2 regions of the Nocardioides sp. S5 genome follow, and region 1 is predicted to be linked to the other one. Evidence: riboswitches for the same ligand, from Rfam matches in the RefSeq annotation. Region 1 holds a riboswitch; the other holds the start of a gene.
The links. Region 1 has a riboswitch for thiamine pyrophosphate ahead of CFI00_RS02075 (thiamine phosphate synthase). Riboswitches for the same ligand answer to the same signal wherever they lie in the genome.
Positions count from the first base shown of each region.

Region 2: linked by a shared signal. The riboswitch ahead of CFI00_RS02795 (thiamine ABC transporter substrate-binding protein) and the one ahead of CFI00_RS02075 (thiamine phosphate synthase) in region 1 are both predicted to bind thiamine pyrophosphate.

Region 1 covers NZ_CP022296.1:409,664-416,847, reverse strand. The annotation lists gene CFI00_RS02085 (phospholipase D-like domain-containing protein) at 38-1,495, shown strand; gene CFI00_RS02080 (hypothetical protein) at 1,528-1,767, shown strand; TPP riboswitch at 1,800-1,910, shown strand; gene CFI00_RS02075 (thiamine phosphate synthase) at 1,904-2,497, shown strand; gene CFI00_RS02070 (FAD-dependent oxidoreductase) at 2,497-3,525, shown strand; gene thiS (sulfur carrier protein ThiS) at 3,516-3,704, shown strand; gene CFI00_RS02060 (thiazole synthase) at 3,701-4,486, shown strand; gene CFI00_RS02055 (thiamine phosphate synthase) at 4,462-5,025, shown strand; gene thiD (bifunctional hydroxymethylpyrimidine kinase/phosphomethylpyrimidine kinase) at 5,019-5,837, shown strand; gene thiC (phosphomethylpyrimidine synthase ThiC) at 5,834-7,184, shown strand, end outside.
Region 2 covers NZ_CP022296.1:553,747-560,930, forward strand. The annotation lists gene CFI00_RS02780 (putative nucleotidyltransferase substrate binding domain-containing protein) at 1-1,048, opposite strand, end outside; gene CFI00_RS02785 (GNAT family N-acetyltransferase) at 1,075-1,515, opposite strand; gene CFI00_RS02790 (alpha/beta hydrolase) at 1,512-2,411, opposite strand; TPP riboswitch at 2,452-2,561, shown strand; gene CFI00_RS02795 (thiamine ABC transporter substrate-binding protein) at 2,551-3,648, shown strand; gene CFI00_RS02800 (iron ABC transporter permease) at 3,645-5,279, shown strand; gene CFI00_RS02805 (ABC transporter ATP-binding protein) at 5,300-6,283, shown strand; gene CFI00_RS02810 (phosphatase PAP2 family protein) at 6,305-7,184, shown strand, end outside.

The sequences.
Region 1 (7,184 bases):
CGTCGACTCCGACCCCGACAGGTGCCAACCTGAAGGGGTGAGCGAGTGGTTCCTGCCCGAGAGCGAGCGTCCCTGGACCTCGGGCAACCTCGTCGTGCCGCGGGTCCACGGCGCGACCTACTTCGCCCGCCTGGTCGAGGTCGTCGGCGCGACGGAGGCCGGCGACCGGGTCTACTTCACCGACTGGCGCGGCGACGCCGACGAGCGGCTGACCGACGACGGGCCGACCGTGGCCCAGCTGCTGCGCGCGGCCGCCGCGCGCGACGTCGAGGTCCGCGCGCTCATGTGGCGCTCGCACCCCGGGCAGCTCAACGGCGAGGAGAACGGGCACCTCGGGCGGATCATCAACGAGTGCGGCGGCGAGGCGCTGCTCGACGAGCGGGTGCGCTACGGCGGCTCGCACCACCAGAAGCTGCTCGTCGTACGCCACCGGGACCGGCCGCAGGACGACGTGGCCTTCGTCGGCGGGATCGACCTCTGCTACAGCCGCCGCGACGACGCCGCGCACGCCGGCGACCCGCAGGTCGCGCCGCTGGACGACCGCTACGGCGACTCGCCGCCCTGGCACGACGCGATGGCGGAGATCCGCGGCCCGGCGGTCGCGCACGTGGTCGACACCTTCGCCGAGCGGTGGGACGACCCGACGCCGCTCGACCACCGCAACCCCTACCGCGCCGTCGCCCAGCGGATCGCGCGAATGCCGCGGCACCCCCAGCAGCTGCCGGAGAGCTGGGACCCGCCGCCCGCCGCCGGGCGCCACCAGGTGCAGATCCTGCGGACCTACCCCTTCAAGCGCCCGCACTACCCGTTCGCCCCCGACGGTGAGCGCTCGATCGCGCGCGGCTACTCGCGCGCCTTCAGCCGGGCGCGACGCCTGGTCTACATCGAGGACCAGTACTTCTGGTCCGACGTCGTGGCCACCACCCTCGCCGACGCGCTGCGCCGCGAGCCCGGCCTCGAGGTCATCGCGGTCGTGCCGCGCTTCCCCGAGTCCGACGGCCGCATCGGCGGCCCACCCATCCACCACGGCCAGCGGCTCGCGTGGGAGAGTCTGCGCGCCGCGGGCGGCGAGCGCTTCGCGATGTTCGACCTGGAGAACGCCGCCGGCACGCCCGTCTACGTCCACGCCAAGGTCTGCCTCGTCGACGACGAGTGGATGACCATCGGCTCGGACAACCTCAACCTGCGCTCGTGGACCCACGACTCCGAGCTGACCTGCGCGGTCGTCGACCCCGAGGGCGAGCTCCCACGCACCCTGCGTACGTCGTTGTGGGCCGAGCACCTCGGGCTGCCCGAGGACGACCCGCGACTCGCCGACCTGGACGGCGCGCTCGACCTGTGGCGCGAGCGCGTCGGAGCCGCCGGCAGCCGCATCGGCGTCCACGAGCCGCCCTCGCTCCCCCGGCGTACGACGCGGTGGGCCGGCCCCGCCTACCGTCTGCTCTACGACCCGGACGGCCGGCCGCGGCGGCTGCGCGGCACCACCGAGTTCTAGGACCCCACGGCCTTCGGGGCTACCTTGACGGCATGCCCACATCGATCGAAGCCTGGTGGCCCCGGCTGTCGCAGGAGACCCGGGACTGGCTCGTCGCCCACAACGGCGACGAGGTCACGCCCACCGTGATGGCGGAGATCAACCGCGCGGGCGGCGTCGTGTCGACCGACGCGTGGGGAGCGGGGCACGACACCCCGCAGGGGGCCTACCTCCCCGACGAGGTCGTCGACTGGATCGAGGCGGTCGCCAACGGCGAGGTGCCGCCGCGCTAGCGGGCCCGCCTGCGCGGGTCTGCTAACGTCCACGCCGTCCACACGGGAGTCCGCGGTAGCGGGCTGAGAGGGAGCTGTACACCGCTCCGACCGTCGCACCTGATCCGGGTCATGCCGGCGAAGGAAGTGAGTTCCGGTGTCACTGCCACGCATCTTCAGCCTGGTCTCCTCGACCGACGACCTGTCCCTCCTGGCAGACCTGGCGCTGGCCGGGATCGACGGGTTCCAGGTCCGCGACAAGACCGCCACCACCCGCGAGCTCGTCGAGCTCACCCGTGTCGTCGTCGCTGCGGTCCGGCCGCTGGGCGCGACCGTCGTCGTCGACGACCAGCTCGACGTCGCCCTCGCCACGGGCGCGGACGGGGTCCACCTCGGCGAGCACGACCTCCCCGTCGAGCTGGCCGCGGCCATCGCTCCCCACCTCCTGATCGGCGCGACCTGTCGCGACCGGGAGGCGGTCGAGCGGGCGGCCGCGGACGGGGCGTCGTACGCCGGCTTCGGCCCGGTCCACGACACCGCGAGCAAGACCGGCCTGCCGCCCGCGCTCGGCACGTCCGCGATCACCGACGCGTGCGGCGTGCTGCCGCTGGTGGCGATCGGCGGCATCGGCCCCGGCCGCGTACGCCCGGCGCTGGCCGCCGGCGCCCACGGCGTGGCCGTGCTGGGCGCGATCTGGCGGGACCCCGACCCTCTGGCAGCAGCGAAGGAGCTGGTCCGGGAGCTCGGCTGATGCGGGTGCACGTCCTCGGGGGCGGCGTCGTCGGACTGGCGTGCGCCGACGAGCTGCTCGCGCGTGGGCACGACGTCGTCGTGGTCGACCGCGCGGTCGGCAGCGGCGCGTCGGCCGTCGCCGCCGGGATGCTGTCGCCGGCCGGGGAGGCCTGGCACGGGGAGCAGGACGTCCACCGGCTCGGCGTCGAGAGCGCACGGCTGTGGCCGTCGTACGCCGCTCGCCTCGGCGTGCCGCTGCACGACCACGGCACCCTCCTGGTCGGGCACGATGCCGACGACCGGCACGACGTCCGGCGCCAGGTCGAGCTGCTGGCCGGGCTCGGTGTCGTGACCGACCTCCTCGCCCCTGCCCAGGTGCGCCGGCTCGAGCCGGGCCTGGGCCGGGTGTCCGCAGGTGCGCGTGTCGAGGACCGCGCCGTGGACCCGCGCGCCGTCGTCGCGGCCCTGCTGCGGCGGCTCGCGGGTCGCGTGCACGCCCGCGAGCCCCGGGCCACCGCCGACGCGGTCGTCCTCGCCACGGGCGCCCGGCTCCCCGAGCCGTGGACCCACTTGCTGCGCGGTGTGCGGGGCGAGGTGGTCCGGCTGCACACCTCGGACCCGCCGCGCCACGTCGTGCGCGGATGGGTGGCCGGCGAGCACGTCTACGTCGTGCCGCACGAGGGGGGCGAGGTCGTCGTGGGCGCCACGGTGGAGGAGCACGACGAGCCACCGGTCCCGACCGCCGGCGGGGTGCTGCGGCTGCTGCGCGCAGCACGCGTCCTGCTGCCCGCGCTCGACCGGGCCGAGGTCCTCGCGTGCGCCGCCCGGGACCGACCGGCGACGCGCGACCACCTGCCCCTCATCGGCCCGACCCACGACCCGCGGACGTGGCTCGCAGCGGGTCACTTCCGCCACGGCGTGCTCCTCGCGCCGCTGACCGCGCGGTTCCTCGCCGACGCCCTCGAGGGTGCCGCGCCCGACCCGGCCGTCGACCCCCGACGACTCCTCGCCACCCCCACCGCCCCAGGAGGACCACCGTGCACCTGACCCTCAACGGCGTCCCGCTCGACGTGGACGTCACGACGCTCGCCGACCTCGTCGGACCCCTGCCCGTCGGGCACGCAGCAGCGGTCAACCTCGAGGTCGTGCCCCGCGCAGACCACGGCCGCGTCGTGCTGGCCGACGGCGACGTGGTCGACGTGGTGACGGCGGTGGCAGGCGGATGAGCGACCTCGTCATCGCGGGCACCCGCCTGGCCTCGCGCCTGTTCCTGGGCACGGGCGGGCTGCCGCGCCCCGACCTGCTCGGCCCGGTGCTGGCCGCCGCCCGTCCCGGGCTGGTGACCGTCAGCGTGCGGCGTACGTCGAGCACCGCCGCCGGTGGCATCCTGTCGGTCCTGCGGGAGCACGGCGTGCCGGTCCTGCCCAACACGGCCGGCTGCCTGTCGGCGCGCGAGGCCGTGCTCACCGCCGAGCTGGCCCGCGAGGCGCTCGGCACCACCTGGGTCAAGCTGGAGGTCGTGGGCGACGAGACCACCCTGATGCCCGACGTCGTGGATCTCGTGGAGGCGGCCGAGGAGCTCGTGAGCCGCGGCTTCACGGTGCTCCCCTACACCACCGACGACCCCGTCGTGGCACGCCGCCTCGCCGATGCCGGGTGCGCCGCGGTGATGCCGCTGGGGTCGCCGATCGGCTCGGGCCTGGGCGTCCTCAACCCCTACGCGATCGAGGCGGTGGTCGCCGCGGTCGACGTGCCCGTGGTGCTCGACGCGGGCGTCGGCACCGCCTCCGACGCGGCGCTCGCGCTGGAGCTCGGGTGTGACGCGGTGCTGGCCGCGACCGCGGTCACCCGCTCCGCGGACCCCGAGCGGATGGCCCACGCCCTGCGGCTGGCCGTGGCGGCCGGCGCCGCTGCCCGGGACGCCGGCCGCATCCCGCGCCGCGACACGGCGCGGGCCTCCAGCCCGACCGAGGGGAGGGTGACGTGGTCCCCCGGCTCGTCCTGCTGACCGACCGCTCCCAGCTCCGCCTCGGTCGCGGCCTCGTGCGCACCGTCCTGGAGTGCGCCGACGCCGGGCTGGAGGCGGTCGTCGTGCGCGAGCACGACCTCGACGCCTCGCGCCGGCACGCGCTCGTCGCCCGGCTGGCCGCCGTCGACGGGCTCACGGTGCTGTCCTCACGGCTCCCCGACCCGGCCGCCCACGGCCTGCACCTGGCCGCCCACCAGCGACCTCCGGGCGAGGGTCGCTGGGGACGGTCGTGCCACGCCCCGGGAGAGGTGGCGGTCGCAGCGGCCGAGGGCGCCGCGTGGGTCACCCTCTCGCCGTACGCCGCCAGCGCGAGCAAGCCGGGGCACGGACCCGCCCTGCCACCCGCGGCGTTCGCGGGGCACCCCGTCCCAGTGCTGGCGCTGGGCGGCGTCGACGTGACCACCGCCGCCGCTGCCCGGGGGGCCGGCGCCCACGGCGTCGCGGTGATGGGCGCGGTGATGCGGGCTGCCGACCCGGCACGCGTCGTGGCCGGGCTGCTGCGGGAGACCGGGTGCTGACCCCGCCGGTGGTGCTCGCCGTCGCGGGCACCGACAGTGGTGGAGCCGCCGGGCTCGCGGCCGACCTCGCCACGGTCGCTGCGCTCGGCTGCCACGGCGCCTGTGCCGTGACCGCGGTGACGGCGCAGGACACCACCGGCGTCCACGCGGTCCACCCGGTCCCCGCGGCCACCGTCGCGGCCCAGGTCGAGGCCGTCCTGGGCGACCTGCCGGTCGCGGTCGTGAAGACCGGGATGCTCGGCTCACCCGAGGTCGTCGACCTGGTCGCCACCCGGCTCGGCCACCTGCCCCTCGTGGTCGACCCCGTGCTCGTGGCCACCAGCGGCGCGGTGCTCGGCGGCGCCGCCGTCGTCGCGGCCTACCGCGAGGCGCTGCTGCCCCGGGCGCTCGTCGCCACGCCCAACCTGTCCGAGGCCCGCGCCCTCGCCGGCCGCGACGGGTCGGCGCCCGACCTGGCCGCGGCGCTCGCCGACCTCGGCTGCGCGGTCGTCGTCACCGGCGGGCCCGAGTGGCGTCCGGGCGATCCGGGCGCGACGTGCACCGACTGGCTCTGCCGACCCGGAGGCGCGCCCGTGCCGCTGCGCCACCCGGGCGTGGCGACCACGGCCGACCACGGCAGCGGGTGCACCTACGCCGCCGCGCTCGCCGCCGGCCTCGCCCACGGCGCCGACCTCGAGGACGCCGCCGGCGATGCCGCGGCCTTCGTCGGCGCCCGCCTCGCCGCCAGCAGCGGCTGGCGGCTGGGGCGCGGTCGCGGCCCCGTCTCCCACCTCGTCCAGGCCCCACCACCCACCCAGGAGGAACCCGCATGACCGTCCACCCCGCCCACGAGCGCGTGCTCACCGGCCCGCTCGGCGTCCCCGCCACCCGCGTCCACCTGACCAACGGCGAGACCTTCGACCTCTACTCCACCTCCGGACCGGGGTCCGACGCCGAGACCGGCCTGCCCGCGCTGCGGGCCGGGTGGATCGAGGACCGTGGCGACACCGAGGAGTACGCCGGTCGCGAGGCCCTGCTGCGCGACGACGGCCGCTCCGCCGTACGCCGTGGATCGACCCGCGGCGCGTGGCGCGGTGAGCGACGACGTCCGCGCCGGGCGGTGGCGGGCGGCAACGTCACCCAGCTCCACCACGCCCGCCGTGGCGTCGTCACCGCGGAGATGGAGTACGTCGCCGCCCGCGAGGGCTGCGACGTGGAGCTGGTCCGCAGCGAGGTCGCCGCCGGCCGCGCGATCATCCCCGCCAACGTCAACCACCCGGAGTCGGAGCCGATGATCATCGGCCGCGCGTTCCTGGTGAAGATCAACGCCAACATCGGCAACAGCGCCGTCACCAGCAGCATCGCCGAGGAGGTCGACAAGCTGACCTGGGCGACCACGTGGGGCGCCGACACCGTCATGGACCTCTCCACGGGCGAGGACATCCACACCACCCGCGAGTGGATCCTGCGCAACTCGCCGGTCCCCATCGGCACCGTCCCCCTCTACCAGGCGCTGGAGAAGGTCGGCGGCGAGGCGGACCAGCTCACGTGGGAGGTCTTCCGCGACACGGTCGTCGAGCAGTGCGAGCAGGGCGTGGACTACATGACCGTCCACGCCGGCGTGCTGCTGCGACACGTCCCGCTCACCGCCGAGCGGGTGACCGGCATCGTGTCGCGCGGCGGCTCGATCATGGCCGGCTGGTGCCTGGCCCACCACGAGGAGAACTTCCTCTTCACCCACTTCGACGAGCTGTGCGAGATCTTCGCGGCCTACGACGTGGCCTTCTCCCTGGGCGACGGCCTGCGGCCCGGCAGCGTCGCCGACGCCAACGACGCCGCCCAGCTGGCGGAGCTGCGCACCCTCGCCGACCTGACCGCCCGGGCGTGGGAGCACGACGTGCAGGTGATGGTCGAGGGCCCCGGCCACGTCCCCCTCGACCTCGTGGAGGAGAACGTCCGGCTCCAGCAGGAGTGGTGCCACGGCGCGCCGTTCTACACGCTCGGTCCGCTGGCCACCGACGTCGCGCCCGGCTACGACCACATCACCAGCGCCATCGGCGCCGCGGCGATCGCCATGCACGGAACGGCGATGCTCTGCTACGTCACGCCCAAGGAGCACCTGGGCCTGCCTGACCGCGACGACGTCAAGACCGGCGTCATCACCTACAAGCTGGCCGCCC
Region 2 (7,184 bases), 140 kb from region 1:
CGTACGGCACCGGTGGCGGACCGAGCCCGGCCTCGGCGAGCGCGATGACCCGTTGCTCGATCGCGTCCCCGACGGTGGTGACGACGCGGCCGGCGTCGTGGGCCGACGTGCCCTGCCGGACGAGCCCGGCGACCACGCGCTGCAGGCGGCTCGCCAGGTCCGCGATGGTGGCGACGTCCGGCGCCTTGGCGATGTCGCCGACGAGGAAGACGGGGTTGGCCTGCTGCAGCCGGAGCAGGTCGGTGGCCGTGACCATGCCGACGGGTCGGTCGTCCTCGACCACCGGCAGGTGGTGGATGTTGCGGCGCACCAGCTCGAGCAGCGCCTCCAGGGCCGGGGCGTCGGGGTGGGCGGTCGCCGGGTCCGGCGTCATCACCGCGGACACGGGACCCGCCGGGTCCACCGAGGCGGCCAGCACCCGAGTGCGCAGGTCCCGGTCCGTCATGATGCCGACGAGGGCCTCCCCGTCGGTGACCAGCACCGAGGAGATCCGCTCCGCCGACATCAGCCGGGCCGCGTCCAGGACGGAGGCGTCGGCACGGATGCTCACCGGTCCCCGGGTCACCAGGTCGCCCACCGTCCCGGACAGCACCGACCGGTCGGCTCCGCTGACGTGCTCCCGCTGCCGGGCCACGGCGTCGCGCAGCATGCCGGCGCGGTGCTCGAAGAAGGCCGCGAAGTCGGTGTGCTGCCCACGGAGCTGGTGGAACAGGTCGGCGGGGAAGGCCAGGACGAGGGTGTCCTCGATCGCCCGGACGGTCACCGGCTGCGGCGTGCCGGTCGCCAGCGCGGCACCACCGACGCAGGTCCCGGCAGCTCCCCGCTCGACCAGCTCGCCGTCGGGGTCCCGGAGCTCGACGGCCCCCGACCTCACCACCAGCAGCTCGACCGGCGTGCTGCCCCGGGCCAGCACCACGCTGCCGCGGCGGTGGTAGCCGATGCTCAACCGGGGCGGGACCGACTCGAGGACGGCGGCCGGGAGGGAGTCGAAGGGGACGTGGGCGGCGAGGAAGTCCCTGATCTCCGCGAGCTCGACGTTGAGGGGCACGCTCCCATCATGACGACCGGAGCGGTCTAGCGCTGCGCCGCTCGGCGCATCGGCACGTGCATGATCCCGTCCTCGTCGAACTCGGGCCCGGCCACCTCGAAGCCGTGGTCGGCGTAGAACCCGGCCAGCGGGGTCTGCGCGTCGAGGCGCACCTCGCGGTCGCCGCACAGTGCCATCGCCTCGTCCATCAGCATCGCGGCGAGGCCGCGACCTCGGGCCGACCGGGCGACCACGACCCGGCCGATGCGTGCCCAGCCGCCGTCGTCGAGCACCCTCAGGGTGCCGAGGACCGCGTCGTCCTCGAGCAGCACGACGTGGCGCGTCGCCGGCTCGAGGTCGCGGCCGTCGAGGTCGGGGTAGGGGCAGTCCTGCTCGACCACGAAGACCTCCTGGCGCAGCCGCCACACGGCGTACGCCGTCCGCGGGTCCAGGTCGTCGACGGTGGTCGTCAGCACGCGGACGCTCATCGCAGGAAGTCCACGACCTGGGTGAAGGCGCGGCGAGCCTCCGGGATGAACGGGAGGAGGCCGTAGACGTGGAGCAGGTCGGGCTCCTCGATCGAGGTGAGGTCCCAGCCGGCCTCGGTGGCGCGCCGCGCCAGCAGCCGGCAGCCGGGGTGCAGCAGGTCGCGGGTGCCGTAGAGCATCAGCGCCTTCGGGAGCCCCGCCAGGTCGGCGAGGGCGGGGGAGACCTCGGGGCGGGCGAGGTCGGCCTCCGAGCCGGCCCACCACAGGGCGTACGCCTCGAGCTTGCTGTGGAACAGCCACGGGTCGACGGCGTCGACGTCGCGCGTCTCGGGCGTCGACGTCGTGAGGTCGACCCACGGTGCGTGCATCACCAGGTGCGTCGCGGGCGTCAGGCCGCGCTCGCGCACCGACAGCGCCATCGCGAGCGCCAGGCCGCCGCCGGCGGAGTCGCCGGCCAGCACGATGCCGCCCTCCTCGTCCGCCCAGCGCGCGGCGTCCGACACGAGCGCGTCGTGGGAGTCGGCCCAGGTGTGCTCGGGGGCGAGGGGGTAGTCGGGCATCACGACCCGGGCGCCGATGGCGTCGGCGAGCCGGGTGGCGTAGCGCACGTGGACCGCGTCGATCGGGGCCATGAAGGCGCCGCCGTGCACGTAGTAGAGCGTCCGGTGCACGTGGCGCAGGCGCGGGGTCAGGACGTGGCACGGGAAGCCGATGTCGGCGACCTCGACCTCCCACCTCTTCGCGAAGCCGGGCGTGCCGCGCGTGGGGAGGCTCCGGTCGAGGTCGCGGTGGCAGGCCTCGACCCGGGCCCGCTCCAGCGGCTCGGAGTCGAGGTCGCCGGCCCTGCGGAGGCGCGGGATGACGGAGGCCAGCAGGGCGTGGCGGAGGCTGGGCATGGGGTGAGCGTAGGGGCACCGGCCCCGGGGCTAGGCTGGTCCCACAAGACAGGGGAGCACGCGCAGGCGTGCTGAGAGTGCGGACCAGCCGCAGACCCTACGAACCTGATCCGGTTAGCACCGGCGATAGGGAGTCACCATGCACCGAACGACCGTCCGCGCTGCCCTCGCCACGGGCCTCACCCCGTTCCTGGCCGCGCTGCTGCTCACCAGCTGCAGCCTCACCGGGGGCGAGGCCACCGACCCGTCGACGTCCGCCCCCGATGGCGGGAGCAGTCCCGCCGGTGCGGCCGGCGGGACCGTCGTCCTCGCCACGCACGAGTCCTTCAACCTGCCGAAGAAGCTCGTGCGCTCCTTCGAGGACGAGACCGGCTACACCCTCGAGGTCCGCGCCGCCGGTGACGCCGGCACGCTCGCGACCAAGCTCAGCCTCACCGCCGACAACCCGATCGCCGACGCCGCCTTCGGCATCGACAACACCTTCGCGTCGCGACCGCTCGGCGAGGGTGCCTTCGCCGAGGTCACCACGTCGGTGACCCCGCCGGAGGAGTACGCGCTCCCCGAGGGCAGCGACCGCCTCGTCGCGATCGACTCCGCGAGCGTGTGCGTCAACGTCGACACCGCCTGGTTCGCCGAGGAGGGCCTGGAGCCCCCGCAGACGCTCGCCGACCTCACCGACCCGGCGTACGCCGACCTGCTCGTCACGCCCGGCGCCTCGACCAGCAGCCCGGGCATGGCCTTCTTCCTGGCCACCGTCGCCGAGCACGGCGACGACTGGGCGTCCTACTGGACCGACCTGCTCGCCAACGGCGCCAAGGTCGTCGACGGCTGGGAGGACGCCTACTACGGCGACTTCACCGCCGGCTCGAAGAACGGCACCCGCCCGATCGTGGTGTCCTACGACTCGTCCCCGGCCTTCACGGTGGCCGACGGGGAGACCACCACGGCCGCGCTCCTCGACACGTGCTTCCGCCAGGTGGAGTACGCCGGCGTGCTGGCCGGCGCCGACAACCCCGAGGGCGCAGCCGCGCTGATCGACTGGATGCTCACCGACGAGGTGCAGAGCGCGCTCCCGGAGTCGATGTACGTCTTCCCGGTGATGCCCGGTGCGACCGTCCCCGACGACTGGGCGCAGTTCGCGCCCCAGCCGACCGACCCCTACGAGGTGTCGCCGGAGGAGATCGCGGCCAACCGTGAGCAGTGGCTGACCGAGTGGACGGACGTCATCTCGCGTTGAGGCGCATCCTCGCCTTGCTGGCGCTGGCCGCCGGGCCGGTGCTGGTGCTCGGCGTGCTGTTCGTCCTGCCGGTGAGCGGCATGCTCGCGGAGGGCTTCGTCGTCGACGGCAGGCTGGCCCCGGGCGCGGTGCTCGAGGTGCTCGCCCGCCCGAGGGTCCACCGCGTCGCGTGGTTCACCGTGTGGAGCTCGGGCACGGCGACGCTGCTGGCGGTCGTCCTCGGGCTGCCCGCGGCGTACGCCCTGCACCGGCTCGCGCTGCCCGGACGGGCGGCGGTGCGCGCGGCGCTGCTGGTGCCCTTCGTGCTGCCGACCGTGGTGGTGGGCGTCGCGTTCCGCCAGCTGCTCGGGGAAGGCGGCCCGCTCGGGTTCCTCGGCCTCGACGGGACTCCGTTCGCGATCGTGTGCGGCCTGGTCTTCTTCAACGTCGCCGTCGTGGTGCGCACGGTCGGCGTCGCGTGGGAGTCGCTCGACCCCCGCCCGGGTCAGGCCGCCGCCGCCCTCGGCGCCTCGCCGTGGCAGGTGCTGCGCACCGTCACGCTGCCGGCGCTGCGCCCGGCGATCGTCGGCGCCGCGAGCATCGTCTTCCTCTTCTGCGCCACCGCCTTCGGCATCGTGCTCACCCTCGGCGGGGTCCGCCACGCGACGGTGGAGACCGAGATCTACCTCCTGACCACCACGGTCTTCGACCTGCGAGCGGCCGCCGCGCTGTCGGTGCTGCAGATCGTGGTGGTGGTACTCCTGCTCGCGATGGCGGCCCGGCTGCGCGCGACACCCGATCCGACGGCCCAGCGTGCCGTGACCCCGGTGCGCGCCGTACGCCGCAGTGACGCACCCGTCGTCGTCGCCACGCTGCTGGTGCTCGGCGCGATGCTCCTGCCGATCCTCACCCTGGTGGCCGGCTCGCTCAGCGTCGGCGACGGCTGGGGGCTGGACAACTACCGCGCCCTCACGACGGCCGGCGACAACCAGGCCCTGCTGGTTCCGGCGACGTCGGCGCTCGCCACCAGCCTCCGCACCGCCGTCGACGCGACGTGGATGGCGTTGCTCGTGGGCGTGCTGGTCTCGGTCATCGTCACGCGCCGCTCGCACTCGGTCGCCGAGCGTCGCGTGCGGTCGAGCCTCGACGGCTTCTTCATGCTGCCGCTGGGGGTGAGCGCAGTGACGCTCGGCTTCGGCTTCCTCATCACCCTCGACCAGCCGCCGCTGGACCTGCGCGACTCGCCGCTCCTGGTGCCGATGGCCCAGGCGCTCGTGGCGCTGCCCCTCGTCGTCCGCACCCTCACGCCCGTCCTCGGCGGCATCGACGACCGCCAGCGCCAGGCGGCTGCCTCCCTCGGTGCGTCGGCCTGGCGCACCCTGCTCACCGTCGACCTGCCGGTGGTGTGGAAGCCGATGCTCGCCGCGAGCGGCTTCGCCTTCGCCGCCTCGCTCGGCGAGTTCGGTGCGACGTCCTTCCTCGCCCGCGACGAGAGCCCGACGCTGCCGGTCGTGATCTTCCGGCTGATCGGCCACCCCGGGGAGATGAACTACGGCATGGCGCTCGCCGCCTCCGTCGTGCTCGCCGTCGCCACGGCCGTGGTGATGCTGGCCGTCGAACGGCTCCGGGTGCCGGGTGTGGGAGCGTTCTGATGGTGTTGAGGCTCCGGGACGTGACCGTCCGCTACGGCGATGCCGTCGCGGTCGACGACGTCTCGCTCGACCTCGCACCCGGCCAGGTGCTGGCCGTGCTCGGGCCGTCCGGCTGCGGCAAGTCGACCCTGCTGCGCGCGGTGGCCGGCCTCGAGCCGCTGTCGTCCGGCTCGATCTCCTTCGACGGCACCGACCTCGCCGGCACGCCGACCCACCGGCGCGGCTTCGCGCTGATGTTCCAGGACGGGCAGCTCTTCGCCCACCTCACGGTCGCCCGCAACGTCGCCTACGCGCTGCGGCTGCGGCGGACGCCGTCGGCCCGGGTCGCGGTGCGGGTGGACGAGCTGCTCGCGCTGGTGGGGCTCTCCGGATTCGGTGACCGGCTGCCCGGCACCCTCTCCGGCGGGGAGCGGCAGCGGGTCGCGCTGGCGCGGGCGCTGGCGGTCGAGCCGCGCCTGATCCTGCTCGACGAGCCGCTGTCGGCCCTCGACGCGACCCTGCGCGAGCGGCTCGCCGGGGACCTGCGCGAGATCCTCCACGCCGCCGGCACCACCGCGCTCCTCGTCACCCACGACCACGACGAGGCCTTCGCCCTGGCCGACCGGCTCGCGGTGATGCGTGGGGGCCGGGTCGTGCAGTCCGGCGACATCGACGAGGTGTGGCGCGAGCCGGTGGACGAGGACACCGCGCTCTTCCTCGGCTACGCCCGCGTGCTGCGCGACGACGCCGCCCGCCTCGTGCTGGAGGCCGCCGGTCTCGCGCCGGCGCCCGCGGTCGCCGTACGCCGCTCCGCGCTCGTCGTCGACGACGCCGGCCCGGTCCGCGCGCGCGTCGAGTCGGCCCGGGTGACGCCGGAGCAGGTGCGCCTGGTGGTGCACGTCGAGGGCGTCGGCCCGATCGACGCCGTGGCCGCGCTGGGCAGTCGGGTCGCGCCCGGCGACGAGGTCGCGGTGCGCGTGGACGTGACACGTCTCGCGGTCCTGCCGATCACGCCCGCTCCTTGACCCGTCCCTACACTGACCTCCGTGTACAGACCGGCCTATGCCCTGCTCGTGGGAGTCGCTGCCCTCATGGGCGCGCTCGCGCTGGTGGCCTCGATCGCACTCGATCGACCGCTGGTGGACCCCGAGGGCTTCCTCGGGCCGTCCTGGTTGCGGCTGCCGCTGCTCGTCCTCGGCGCCTTCCTGCTCGACCTGCTGCCGCGCACGCTGTGGTTCTCGCGGATGAAGCCCGCGCTGATGCCGGACATCGTCCGGGAGCGGATCCGGACCCACTGGGACCGCGAGCGGGTCGTGCTCGTCGTGCTCGGCCTGGTGTCCTTCTACATCACCTACGTCTGCTACCGGAACCTCAAGTCCTTCCTGCCCTTCATCATGGGCGAGGACAAGTACGACCGCGAGCTGCACCTCATCGACCGCGCGCTGATGTTCGGCAACGAGCCCGCCACGATCCTGCACACCATGTTCGGCACCGGGATCTCCGCGCACTTCCTCTCCACGATCTACCTGTGGTTCCTGCCGCTCGTGCCGCTGGCGCTCGCCGCGTGGCTGGTGTGGTCGCGCAACATCACCTTCGGCTACTGGTTCGCCACGTCGCAGTGCGTGGCGTGGGCGCTCGGCACCGCGTCCTACTACGCGCTGCCCACCCTCGGCCCCGGCTTCCAGTACAGCTACCTCTACACCGACCTGCCCGACACCGGCTCGACGGCGCTGATGGAAGCACTGTTCTACGGTCGCAAGGGCGTGCTGCGCGACGGGCTGGAGGGCTCCGTGCAGTCGGTGGCGGGATTCGCCTCCCTGCACGTGGCGATCACGCTGCTCGTCGCGTTGATGGTGCAGTACACGCTGCGCAACCGGATCCTCCACATCGTCTTCTGGGCCAACTTCGCCATCACCGTCGTGGCCA